One region of the Streptomyces sp. NPDC002206 genome, then DNA from elsewhere that is predicted to be linked to it. Evidence: riboswitches for the same ligand, from Rfam matches in the RefSeq annotation. Region 1 holds a riboswitch; each other region holds the start of a gene.
What was found. Region 1 has a riboswitch for cyclic di-AMP ahead of ACWCP8_RS33760 (transglycosylase SLT domain-containing protein). Riboswitches for the same ligand answer to the same signal wherever they lie in the genome.
Positions count from the first base shown of each region.

Region 2: it holds a riboswitch for cyclic di-AMP, as region 1 does, so the genes downstream of both, ACWCP8_RS04915 (M23 family metallopeptidase) here and ACWCP8_RS33760 (transglycosylase SLT domain-containing protein) in region 1, are expected to answer to the same signal.
Region 3: it holds a riboswitch for cyclic di-AMP, as region 1 does, so the genes downstream of both, ACWCP8_RS12250 (M23 family metallopeptidase) here and ACWCP8_RS33760 (transglycosylase SLT domain-containing protein) in region 1, are expected to answer to the same signal.
Region 4: it holds a riboswitch for cyclic di-AMP, as region 1 does, so the genes downstream of both, ACWCP8_RS23155 (M23 family metallopeptidase) here and ACWCP8_RS33760 (transglycosylase SLT domain-containing protein) in region 1, are expected to answer to the same signal.

Region 1 is NZ_JBSFCW010000031.1:67,786-70,987, reverse strand. It holds gene ACWCP8_RS33770 (GMC oxidoreductase) at 1-538, opposite strand, end outside; gene ACWCP8_RS33765 (hypothetical protein) at 723-887, shown strand; gene ACWCP8_RS33760 (transglycosylase SLT domain-containing protein) at 1,109-1,876, opposite strand; cyclic di-AMP (ydaO/yuaA leader) riboswitch at 1,879-2,066, opposite strand.
Region 2 is NZ_JBSFCW010000002.1:6,285-9,486, forward strand. It holds gene ACWCP8_RS04910 (alpha-galactosidase) at 1-1,201, shown strand, start outside; cyclic di-AMP (ydaO/yuaA leader) riboswitch at 1,493-1,653, shown strand; gene ACWCP8_RS04915 (M23 family metallopeptidase) at 1,657-2,526, shown strand; gene ACWCP8_RS04920 (SGNH/GDSL hydrolase family protein) at 2,702-3,202, shown strand, end outside.
Region 3 is NZ_JBSFCW010000005.1:19,118-22,319, forward strand. It holds gene ACWCP8_RS12245 (aldo/keto reductase) at 1-80, opposite strand, end outside; gene ACWCP8_RS12250 (M23 family metallopeptidase) at 258-1,376, opposite strand; cyclic di-AMP (ydaO/yuaA leader) riboswitch at 1,388-1,540, opposite strand; gene ACWCP8_RS12255 (PP2C family protein-serine/threonine phosphatase) at 1,789-2,931, opposite strand.
Region 4 is NZ_JBSFCW010000012.1:178,368-181,569, forward strand. It holds gene ACWCP8_RS23150 (GntR family transcriptional regulator) at 47-763, opposite strand; gene ACWCP8_RS23155 (M23 family metallopeptidase) at 976-1,776, opposite strand; cyclic di-AMP (ydaO/yuaA leader) riboswitch at 1,790-1,959, opposite strand; gene ACWCP8_RS23160 (M16 family metallopeptidase) at 2,167-3,202, opposite strand, start outside.

The DNA.
Region 1 (3,202 bases):
GGAGTACGGCTCCGAAGTTCTCGCGCTTGGGGGTGACGGCCATGCCACCGTTGACCAGCGAGCCGCCGCCGACGCCGCGGCCCTGGTAGACGGTGATCCCGCTGAACTCCTCGGCGTCGAGGATCCCGGTGCTGCGGGTGACGTTCTTGTCGATGGGGAAGCCGAGGAAGTTGCTGAGGGGCTGCTTGGTCCTGGTGCGGAGCCAGTACGACCGGCTGTCCGGGGAGGTCGTGTTGGCGAAGATCTTGCCGTCCGGGCCGGGGGTGTCCCAGGCCATGCCCATTTCGATCATGTGCACGTCGACGCCCGACTGGGCGAGACGCAGGGCGGCGACGGATCCGCCGTATCCGGTGCCGATCACGAGGGCCGGGACATGGGCCCCGGAGCCGATCGGAGCGGCTGCGGAGCCGACCCCGGCCTGGGCCGGGGTGCTGTGACCCGCAAGGGCCACGGCCCCTAAAATAGAACCAGTTCCTGTGATGAACCTTCGACGCGAAACGCCCTTGGGGCCTGCATCATGCATGGTAGAGTCACTCATGTGACACGCCTCACTCTCTACAGAGTGAAACTGGTTCTACTGCCGTTTGCGCGTTAAGTCACTACATACCTGTGGGTAATTTGGGCCCGCTCGGGGCATACCCCGGATACGCCCACGCCGGGCGTCAGCGCGCAGCGGGCCGGTCCCGGCGATGTGCCGCTCGACCGGCGCGGAGCGTCGACTCATGACCGGACGGCAGGAGGACAGGACCGACGACAGCGTCTGGGCCGTGACCTGTTTCGTCACCCGCAAGGGCTTCCGTCTGCGCGGCATCACGTACGCACTCGCGCGCGCCACGATCGGCTTCGCGCGCGACCCCGGGGCCCGCGCACTCGACGGCTACCGGTGATCACGCGGCCAGGGGTGGAAATCACCTGGGACGAACCCCACGTCGCCACCCGTGGCGTCTTCCACGCAGGGTTCGTCGAGGCGAGCACGCCCGCACTCGGGCGGGAGTTTCGGGCATGACCGGGCCATGCCCCTGATCGGGCGGAGACAGGAACGGGTGGCGAGGGCCCCTCGGACCCTCGCCACCCGTCACTCCTGAACCGGAATCAACGCAACCGGGTGTCAGTAGGCCCCGAACACGTTGTCGATCGAACCGTACTTGGCGGCGGCGTAGTTGCACGCAGCCGTGATGTTGGCGACCGGGTCGTAGATGTCCATCGACGTGCCGGACACGTGGTAGGCCTTGAACGTGGGGTCGATGACCTGCAGGAGCCCCTTGGACGGCGTGCCCTTGGCGGCGTTCGAGTCCCAGTTGTTGATGGCCCGGGGGTTGCCCGAGGACTCGCGCATGATGTTGCGGTGGATGCCGTCGTAGCTGCCGGGGATGCCGTGCTGGGCCATGACGGCCAGCGACTCCTTGATCCAGCCGTCGAGGTTGTTCGTGTACGTCACGGGCTTCGCAGTGGCAGGAGCGGCACTGCTCGCGGCCGGCTTGGACTCGACAGCCGTGGACCCGGCCTTGGCGCCGATGGTCAGCTTCATGCCCGGGCGGATCCGGGCGGGGTCGGCTCCGATGACCTGACGGTTGTCCTGGTACAGCTGCTGCCAGCCGCCGGTCACGGAATGCCCAGCAGCGATCTTGTAAAGGGTGTCACCGGCTATCACGGAATAGACGGAGGGCGTAGCCTTCACGGCGGCAATTGCCTTGGCAGGAGCCGCAGCGGGCGCCACAGCATTTGTGACGGCGGTGACGGACTGCGCCGGCGCTGCCGAGGCAGCGGTCGCACCGATCACAGGAAGTGCGAGAGCGGCTCCGCCCGCGCTCACGGCGATGAAACCGCGAGTCAGCGAACTGGGCCTACGACGACGGTGGTTACCCGTTGCGGGCATGGTGCATTCCTCTCCGTCGCCTACGAGGTGAGCTGTCGGGTTCAGGCTGGAGTTGCCTGGCCGTATGGGAATACGACTTCACCCCTAGCCGTTCCGGATTCCGGATCGGCCGCTTACCTGGGTCCCCCGCTCCTGCCGTACGTGAGTGGTCGGATTCCCGGACGGCGGCAGGATTCGGCGTTCCATCCGGATTGACGGTGACCGTAGGCGAGAAACTCCGACCTAAACAAGCCCCCACTTTTCGATCACAATTCATTTACAAGATCGAGTCGGGGAATTATCGGCAATCCATCACCGCCCGCGAAGCCAACTTTCTTTGCGCAGAAGGGAACCGAGCGGTACGCCGCCGCGTCCGCGTGTCCGGAAAGTGACTCTCGCCACTCGGCCCGAAAAGGGCGATTTGCCCGGCACGCAAGACCTCGACTTGTGCGAGTCATGCATTCACTGGCAATAGAGAGCAATTCCCCTCCATTGCCAAAAAATTGGACATTTAAGACATTTACGGGTAAGCGGGCGATGCCTTCGACTCGTCGGGACGGACGTCCCTCGCGGAAGGCGCGACAGCGCGTCACGCGTCTACACCGGCTGCGGCACACGAGTGGCCGCACACCGGCCGGGTCACGCAGGCTCACGCGAACGACGCCCCGACCGGCACGGGAGGTGCCGTACGCCTCCGGCGTGCCCGTCATGGTGCGCAAACGCCCTGCCCGCCCGCCGGGGCCGTCCGGCAGCACGAGAGAAGTGATGGCGATGGTGAGCCCTGGGTGCTGATCACCGTGCCGCTCTCGCCGCGCAGCATCGCCCGGCCACCGGCTTGCTGCATACCGGCCGTCCGGACGAGGCGCAGCGGCAGGCCTTGGCCGTCCTGCAGTCCCGGACGGCCAAACCGGACAACACCCACGCGCACACGATCGTGATCGCCATCGCTGAAGCCGGCGGTCGAGGGGATCCGGCCAGATGAACCCGACGTAGCCTCGAAGGCTGCTGGGTCGATCTTCTTCAGCTTCTCGGCAAAGCGGGCGCGCTCCGCAGGAACCCTCTCTTCGTCCTCTTCGATACGAGTACTCCTCGGGCCCGTCCGGTTCTCGGAGGAGTTCGGAATCGGTCACATGGCCGGTCGTAGCAATGCAGCGAGACCTTTGCCCGGCGTTGCGGGACAGCCCTTTGATGGCAGTCCGCGCCTCGGCTGCCTATCTGAATCCACCCTGATCCTGCGCATCGAAACCGGCGGTGAACACACCTGCTCCGGGAGCGATACGGTAACGCCCCACTTGACGCCCGGTGTTGATGCAGCGATCGCTGGAAGCAGAGTCAGTGGACGCAGAG
Region 2 (3,202 bases), on a different contig from region 1:
CGCCGAAAGCCTGCGCCCGGTGCTCTACAACTCCTGGGAGGCCACCGGCTTCGACATCGCGGAGGACCAGCAGCGTGCCCTGGCCGTGCGTGCCGCAGCGATGGGTGTCGAACTGTTCGTGGTGGACGACGCGTGGTTCGGGCAGCGCACCAGCGACCGGGCAGGACTCGGCGACTGGACCCCGAACCCCGAGCGCTTCCCCGGCGGGCTGAAGCCGCTCGCCGACGAAGTGCACGCACTCGGCATGCAGTTCGGCATCTGGGTCGAACCGGAGATGGTGAACGCCGACAGCGACCTCTACCGCGCGCACCCGGACTGGGTGCAGCACTTTCCCGGGCGCACCCGCACGGAGTTCCGTAATCAGCTGGTGCTGAATCTGGCCCGGACCGATGTGCAGAACTTTCTGTGGGAACAGCTCGACTCACTGCTCTCCAGCGCCCCGATCGACTATGTGAAATGGGACTTCAACCGGTGCTTCACCGATGCGGGCTGGCCGGGCGAGGAGTATCCGCAGAAGCTCTGGATCGCGCATGTGGATGCGCTGTATGCGCTGATCGACCGGCTGCGGGCCGCTCATCCCGGTGTCGCCTTCGAATCCTGCTCGGGCGGCGGCGGCAGGATCGATCTGGGCATCCTCGCCCGTACCGACCAGGTGTGGACCTCCGACAACACCGACCCGCTGGACCGGCTCGCCATCCAGGAGGGCTTCGGGCAGATCCATCCGTCCCGTGTGATGGCCGCCTGGGTCACCGACAGCCCGAATGTCCAGCTCAACAGCAGGGTCAGCTCGCTGCGCTTCCGCTTCGTGAGCGCGATGGCCGGAGTGCTCGGGGTCGGCGGGGACCTCACCGAGTGGAGCGACGAGGAGCTGGCCGAGGCCCGGGGCTGGGTGGACCTGTACAAGGAGATCCGCCCGGTGGTGCAGCACGGGGCGCTGTACCGGCTGCGTGCGCCGCGCGGCGGGCTCAGCGCCGTGCAGTACACGCACGGTGACGAGACTGTGGTGCTCATGTGGCTGGAGGTGCAGAGGTACGGGGAGCTGCCGCCGGCCCTGCGGCTGCGCGGGCTCGACCCCACGGCGACCTACACCTGCGTGGACACCGGGGCCGTCCACCACGGTTCCGTGCTGCTGCATCAGGGGCTGCACACCGGCCTGCGGGGGGACCTGGACGCGAAGGTGTTGAGGCTCCGCCGCGGATGATGCTCATGACATGTCCGTATTGGGGCATTTAGTAGAACATGCCCTACTTATACGGGAGATGAGGGACCTTTCGTGAGCGGGATCATATCCGTGACGGTGTGTGGTGGAGCGGCGGCCGGGTAATCCGTACACCGCGCGGAAAGCCAAGATCCTTAATCCACGGAGTGTGACCGGAATTCCGCGCCGATTTCCCGGAGCGGATTCCGGCACGCAACCGATGGCTTGTTCTGCTCGTCCTCATTCGTTTACGGTCACCGTCAATCCGGACGGACCGCCTAATCCTGCCGCCGACCGGAATTCGTACCCACTCATCGTGTGGCAGGAGCGGGGGAACCAGGTAAGCCGCCGACCGGAGAAATCCGGCCGGCTCGGGGTTAAGTCGCACTTCATGCGACCGGGCATCTCCAGCCCGAACCCGACAGCTCACCTCGTAGGCGCCGGAGAGGAAATTGTTCATGCCCATATCGGGTAAGCACCGTCGTCCGAAGTCCAGCACCATCGCTCGTGGCGTTGCCGCCGCCGGCGCCGGCGGGGCCGTCATCGCCCTCCCGCTGCTCGGTGCCACCGGCGCCCACGCCGCAGAGCAGGCCGCCCCCGCCGCGCACTCGGCCGCAGCCACGCACGCCGCCCCGGCCGCCCCGGTCGCGAAGAAGCAGGCCGAGACCCGGACGTACTCCGTCGTCGCCGGCGACTACCTGTCGAAGATCGCCGCCGACAACAAGGTCGACGGTGGCTGGGAGAAGCTGTACCAGGACAACCGCGAGGTCATCGGCGGCAACCCGAGCCTGATCCACCCGGGCATGAAGCTGACCCTCGGCGGCTCGGCCGCGGTCACCGGCACCACGCAGGCCGCCCCGGCCCCGTCGAAGGCTCCGGTGGCCAAGCCCGCCGCCGCCCCTTCGGCCGCCCAGAGCAGCAGCTCCGGCTACGTCGCCCCGGTCCCGGGCAAGCACACCACCAACTACCGTGCCTCCGGTGCCAACTGGTCCAGCGGCAGCCACACCGGCATCGACTTCCCGGTCGCCACCGGCACCAGCGTGAAGGCGATCACCTCCGGCACCGTCGTCACTGCCGGCTGGGGTGGCGCTTACGGCAACGAGGTCGTCATCAAGCACGCCGACGGCCACTACTCGCAGTACGGCCACCTGTCCGCGCTCTCCGTCTCGGTGGGCCGGACCGTCTCCGCCGGACAGCAGATAGGCCTCTCCGGTGCCACCGGCAACGCCACTGGCCCGCACCTCCACTTCGAGGTCCGCACCGGCCCCGCGTACGGCTCGGACATCGACCCGGTCGCCTTCCTGGCTTCGCACGGAATCTCCGTCTGATCGGATCCGATCAGGCCTGATCCGAACGGCTAAGTGAAGGGGCGGTGCGCGGCGGCGCACCGCCCCTTCACTTATTCCCTCTTTACCAAAACCTGACCGGGTGGTCTATCTCACCTCCCGTCAACCCCTTAATACGGTCGCGTAGGTCACATTCGGCAGTGCAGGATGTGCCCTTGTGGCAGACGATTCGAGAAAAAATCAACGTGGCGTCAACAACCGGCATGGCGCCATCGGGTCGTACGCAGCGATTGGCGACAGCTTCACCGAGGGGGTCGGTGACCCCGGCCCGGACGGAACCTTCGTCGGCTGGGCGGACCGTTTCGCTGTTCTCCTCGCGGACCAGCTGCCCGACCTCGATGCAGCGACGAACACCGATGGTTCCGCCGGTTCGGCTCACGGGAATTTCCGGTACGCCAATCTCGCCGTACGCGGACGCCTCCTCGACCAGATAGTCGAGGAGCAGGTGCCGCGCGCCAAGGAGCTCGCCCCCGATCTGGTGAGCTTCTGCGCGGGCGGCAATGACATCATCCGGCCCGGCACCGACCCCGACGACGTGGCCGAGCGCTTCGAGCGCGCGGTCGCCGACCTGACCCGGTCGGTCGGCACCGTCATGGTCACGACCGGCTTCGACACCCGCGGCGTTCCCGTGCTGCGCCATCTGCGCGGCAAGATCGCC
Region 3 (3,202 bases), on a different contig from region 1:
GTCCAGCCGAAGACGTTGCCACCGAGCGCGAGCGGGAAGACCTGGAGGTCGGAAGTGCCGAGCTTACGAAGAGATGTCATAAATGGATCAACGGACTCCGCCGCGGCCGCTATTCCGTACCGGGGGGCCGCACGGGCATCCGCATCCGCATCCGCACCGGCGTCGCAAGGACCGGGGTGGAGCAGACCGGCAGCCCTGACGTCGGGGGGTGAGCGTCAGGACTGCCGGGTTTGAGAGGCCGGAGAACCGGCGCGGGCTCAGACGGTGAGGCCCTTGTCGCGCAGCCAGGTCATCGGGTCGATACCCGTGCCGTCCGGGGTGTGGACCTCCAGGTGGAGGTGGGGTCCGGTCACGTTGCCGGTGGCTCCGACGCGGCCGATGGTGTCACCGGTGGTGACCTTCTGGCCGACGCTGACGTCGATCGACGACTGGTGGCAGAACCACAGCTCCGTACCGTCCTCGAGCTCCAGGACCGTGCGGTAGCCGTACGAACCGGACCAGCCCGCCGACTTGACGGTGGCGCTGTGGATGGCCTTGATCGGGGTGCCGGTCGGCGCCGCGAAGTCGAGTCCGGTGTGGTAGCCGGAGGACCACATCGAACCGGCTTCACCGAAGGTCGAGGTGATCGTGTACGACGAGGTGGGGATGGCGTAGGAGGCGGCGAGCTTGGCCAGCCGGGCGGCCTCGGCCTTCGCCTTCGCCTCTTCCTCCGCCTTCTTCTTCTCGGCGGCGGCCTTGGCCTCGGCGACGTCCTGCTTCGCCTTGGCCTCGGCGGCAGCCTTCTCCGCGGCGGCCTTCTCCTCAGCGGCCTTGGCCTCCGCCTCGGCGGCGTTCTGCTGCTGCTCGGCCTGCTGGAGGATGCGGGCGCGCAGCGCCTCGCCGGCGTCGGTGGTGCCCTGCTCGGCCTCGGCGACGGTGATGCCGGCGCTGGTGAGCGGGGCGGCGGCAGCCGCGGACTTCGCCTGGTCGGTGGCGGACTCGTCGGAGAACAGGGCCCCCACGCCGGGAAGGGACTTGGCGTCGGGGAGGTTGTCCGCGAGGGAATCGGGAAGGGAGATGGAGACCGGCGGCTTGCTCTGCGCGGTGGCCATGCCACCCGCGCCCACGGCCGCGATGACGCCGACTCCGAGCACCGTGGAGCTGCGGGCCAGCCCGTTGCGCTGCTTGACGACGCGGTGCTTGCCGCGTACGGGGCGGACGGACTCCTCCGTGGGGTTCCATTCCTCCCACGCCCGGTCGGTCTCACCGAAACCGTCGGTCGCGAACTCAGTGGTGAACTCGGCGCCGAAATCGGTTCGCTGCTCGGTTCCGTACTCGGTCGTGAAGTCGGAGCCGAACCGGGAGGGGGCTTCGGGGGCAGGCTTGTTGGACGCCACGGGGGCGCACTCCTTTCCTTCCTTCTCGCCTACCGGGTTAGCTGACGGGTTCGGAGCAGGAAGGTCTCCTACGGATCCCTCTGCCTCTCACGAGACACAGGTGTCCGATTCACCCCATGTAGGTGGTTCCCCGGTTTCCTTGCGGAATTCGGCGCTCGCGCACGGTGCCGCCACTGACGACGGCTGGGACAACCGCGCTGCGTTATCGAACGTTAATAGACGGACGGGTCCGATTCCAAGCCGTTCCCACTGATCGTTAACGGTCTTGGCCTGGACTTTACGGGACACAATCGGGCGGAAACGGGCGAGTTGATCGCCACTCAACCACCACACGTTTTCTGACGTTGTATCAAATGTTATGCGGAGTGAGGCCTTTCGATTACGCACGGTGGCATCACTCTGCAAAACCCCTTCACCGACTCAGCTCTTCCTCGCTCGCGTCCCGGCCCACGATCTTCACAGTCCTGCGCCGCTTCGGCTGCCCCCGCGCGGGACGTGCGACCGCGAGCAGCGCCATGTCGTCGGTGGACCTGCCGCCGGTGTGCAGCCGTACGTCGTCGGCCAGCGCGGACAGCAGCTCCTCGGGCCCGGGAAAGATCCGCCCGCGCAGCCGGGCCGCCGGATCGTAGAAGTCCCCTTGGGCGTCCCGCGCCTCGGAGAGTCCGTCCGTGTACGCAAGCAGCGTCATCCCGGCGGCCAGCTCCCATACGTCGGCCCGGTCCGTCCACGCCCCCAGGTCCATGCCGAGCGGCAGCGCGGGCACCGTCGGGAACAACGCCTCCAGTGAGCCGTCGGGGTGGAGCAGCAGCGGCTCGGGATGACCGCGGTTGACGATCCGCACCTCGGCCGCACCGGGCGGGATCTCGGCGAGCACGGCGGTGACGAACCCCTCGACCGGATCGATCCCTCCCTGCCGCGCCCCCTCCCGCGCCAGCGCCCGCTCCAGCCTCCGCGCCACGCCCTCCAGCGAATCCTCCTGCTCGGCGGCCTCCCGGAACGCGCCGATGACCACCGCCACCGTCCCGACTGCTTCGAGGCCCTTGCCCCGCACGTCCCCGACCACGAGCCGTACCCCGTACGAGCTCTCCGCCACGGCGAACAGGTCACCACCGACGAATTCGTCCGCCTGGGCCGCCTCGTACCGCGCGGCGACATGGAGCCCCCCGATCCGCTCGGACGGCGTCGGCAGCACGGCCCGCATCGCGGTCTCCGCGATGACCCGCGCCGAAGCCAGCTGCTCGTTGCTGCGTCGTACGACCCGGTTGATGACGACGGCGAGGGCCGCGACCGTGATCACGGTGGCGAGCTCGATGAACGGCACGACGTGCAGCGGACTGCCGCTGGACAACCGCAGCGAGAGGATCGAGAAAACCGCGGCGACGCCGGTGAGGACGGTGCCGACCGGCGAGAAGAACGGTGCGGCGATCAACGGAGCGGCCACGAACATCGGCACGGCGGTGAAGGGCGGTGGGCTGAGGTAGTCGAACACCAGCCCACCGATGATCATCAGAGTCGGCAGCGCACGGACGAACCACCAGGCCCAGCCGCGCACCATGGCCCGCCCCCTGACCCGCCCCACGCGCAGCTCCTTCGCCATCCCCACCTGTGGTCTCCTGCCCGGCGCGCCCTGTGCTGCTCTGGGCGGTGCGCCCTGTGCTGTCCTGGGCGGTGCGCCCTGTGGTCTCATACCCCGTACCCGCCCGGCTGTCCCTGCCCGGTACCCGCACGGCTGTCCTGACCTGCACGCGCACGGCTGCGGACTGCGCCCCGCTTCCCAGGCTTGCCGGAGCGGCGTCGCGCGGCGACTCCTCATCGGCCAAAGGGGG
Region 4 (3,202 bases), on a different contig from region 1:
AAACAAAGCCCCGCCGAATTACATCTCTTTGTATACGGCGCATGTGTTAATGACGGCCGCTCGCGGTGTTTACGGCATGTTGCGAAGTTCTCACCCGGCCGGGCCGCGGCGGGGCGGGCTCACGGCCCGGGGTGCGGTCCGCGCGCCGCAGCCGGTGCGCGGCGGTGGCGCGCTCGGCGTGCTGCGCGGCCAGCGCCCTGGCCCGTTCCGCGTCACCGCGCGCGACTGCGTCCACGATGGCCCCGTGCTCGGCCCAGGAATCGGTGGGGCGGGCCGGCTGCTCGACCGCGTACATCCAGGCGATCTTGTGCCGGAGCTGGGTGAGCAGCGCGATGAGTCCGGGGCTGCCGGAGGCCTGGGCGAGCGTCTCGTGGAACCAGCCGCCCAGCGAGCGCAGATCCTCGCCCTCGCCCCGCCTGGCCCGCTCCTGACCGAGCCTGACCAGGCCGCGGAGGACTTTGAGGTGTGCCTCGGTGCGGCGCTGCGCGGCGCGGGCCGCACCCAGCGGCTCCAGCAGCATCCGGACCTCCAGCAGGTCGGCGGCCTCCTGCTCGGTGGGCTCGGCGACACAGGCTCCGGCGTGCCGGCGGGTGACCACGAAACCCTCGGACTCCAGGGTGCGCAGCGCTTCCCGTACCGGGACACGGGACACCCCGTAACGGCGTGCGAGCAGTTCCTCGGTGAGTCTGCTGCCGCGTTCGAAGACACCGGAGACGATGTCGTCACGGATTGCCGTGCATACCGAATGCGCCGGAATGCGCATGTCCGAACCTCCGCCTTAATCCCCGCGAAACGCGGCCGATCGACGCCTGTTCTGTGACTCTATTGCAATGCGGCTGCATTTCCGACGCCGGGTCGAAATCCATGAATATCTTTTGGTCCGAAGACGGTTCGGCAAGCGCCTCCGGCGGGGGCCGGTCCGGGGATACCGAAGGCCCCGGCGGGAAGCCGGGGCCTTCGGGGGTGCCGCGTCGGTCAGACGGTGACGCCGTGGGCGCGCAGGTACGCGACGGGGTCCATGTCGGAGCCGTACGACGGCGTGGTCCGGGCCTCGAAGTGGAGGTGCGGTCCGGTGGAGTTGCCGGTCGAGCCGGAGAAACCGATCCGCTGGCCCGCGCCGACGCTCTGGCCGACCGACACGCCGATCGACGAGAGGTGGCCGTACTGGGTGTACGTGCCGTCCGTCATCCGGAGCACGATGTTGTTGCCGTACGCGCCGCCCCAGCCGGCCTCGACGACCGTGCCGGCGCCGACGGCGACGACGGAGCTGCCGGAGGGGGCGTGGAAGTCGATGCCCGAGTGGCGGCCGGAGGACCAGAGGGAGCCGCTGGACTTGTAGCCGGTGGTGACGTACGAACCGGCGATCGGGAGCTGGAAGGCGCCGAGGCGGGTGCGCTCGGCGGAACGGGCGGCACGCGCCTTCGCCTCGCGGGCCGCCTTGGCGCGGGCTTCGGCCTTGGCCTTGGCTGCCGCCTTGGCGCGGGCTTCGGCCTTCGCCTTGGCTGCCGCCTTGGCCTTGGCGGCCGCCTTGGCCTGGCGCTTCTGCACCTCGGCCTGGGTGGCCACCTGGTCGGCAAGGGTGCCCTCGATGGCGATGACCTGGTTCAGGCCGGTCTCGCTGACAGAGGGGGCTTCGGTGCCGGCGGCGAGCGCCGGAGAGGCCAGCCCACCGATGACTCCGGTGGTGGCCAGAGCTGCGATGCCGGCTATCTGCGCGCTCTTGCGCGTCAGACGGTTCGGGGCACGGTGCTTCCCGGTGGGGCGGGTGAACGCCATGAGGTGGCTGGTCCTTTCCTTCCTTCTCGCCTACCGGGTTAGCTGACGGGTTCGGAGCAGGAAGGTCTCCTACGGATCCGCGGGCCTCACAATGGGCGCGCAGGCATCCGATTCACCCCAGGGACTGCGTGGGTCCCCGGCTCCCCAGGCTCGCGCCTGACGGGGACTCGGCGATAGCTGCCCGGCGCCGCGGATGCGGCATACGGGTGACGGACAGCGCTGCCGACGCTAAGCGGGGGGACTTTCATTCACCAAACGGACAGGGCGTTTTGTAGCGCATCCCACAGGGCACGCAGGCATCTATCCGACAAATCAGGCAAAAGGGAAGACCCCGACGAGATGCCACTCGCGAGGGTCTCCCTCTGTCCCGATATGCGGTTATTCGATGCGTCAGCCGGTAACGACCGACACCTCTCCGATGCCCAGCGCCCGGACCGGCTCCTCGATCTGCGCGGCGTCGCCGACGAGGATCGTGACCAGACGGTCCACCGGGAAGGCGCTGACCACCGCCGCGGTTGCCTCGACCGTGCCGGTCTCGGCGAGGCGGGCGTACAGCTGCGCCTGGTAGTCGTCCGGGAGGTGCTGCTCGACCTGGTCAGCGAGCGTGCCCGCGACCGAGGCCGCCGTCTCGAACTTCAGCGGGGCGACACCCACGAGGTTCTGCACGGCCGTCTCGCGCTCGGCGTCGGTCAGGCCCTCGGCCGCCAGCGTCCGCAGGACCGTCCACAGGTCGCCGAGCGCCGGTCCGGTGGATTCCGTGTCCACCGAGCCGCTGATGGCCAGCATCGCGGCGCCCGTCGCCCCGGAGGCGGAGTCCGCCGCCGACGACCGCAGGACCTGCGCGAAGGCCCGTACGCCGTAGGTGTAGCCCTTCTCCTCGCGCAGCACCCGGTCCAGCCGGGAGGTGAGCGTGCCGCCCAGGCAGTACGTGCCGAGGACCTGGGCAGGCCACACGCTGTCGTGCCGGTCGGCGCCGACGCGGCCGATCAGCAACTGGGTCTGCACGGCTCCGGGACGGTCGACGATGACCACCCGGCCGGTGTCGTCGGCGGTGATCGGCGGGACCGGCCGGGACTCGGCACTGTTCCCGGACCAGTCGCCGACGGTGTCGGCGAGCAACGCCTCCAGGTCGATGCCCGTGAGGTCACCGACGACCACGGCGGTCGCGGTGGACGGGCGGACGTGGGCCTCGTAGAAGCTGCGGACCGCCGCGGAGTCGATCCGCTCCACCGTCTCCTCGGTGCCCTGGCGCGGGCGCGACATCCGCGCGGTGGCCGGGAAGAGCTCCTTGGAGAGCTGCTTGGCGGCGCGGCGGGCCGGGTTGGCCTGCTCATGCGGGATCTCGTCGAGCCGGTTGCGTACCAGCCGCTCGATCTCGCTGTCGGAGAATGCGGGCGCCCGCAGCGCCTCGGCGACCAGACCGAGC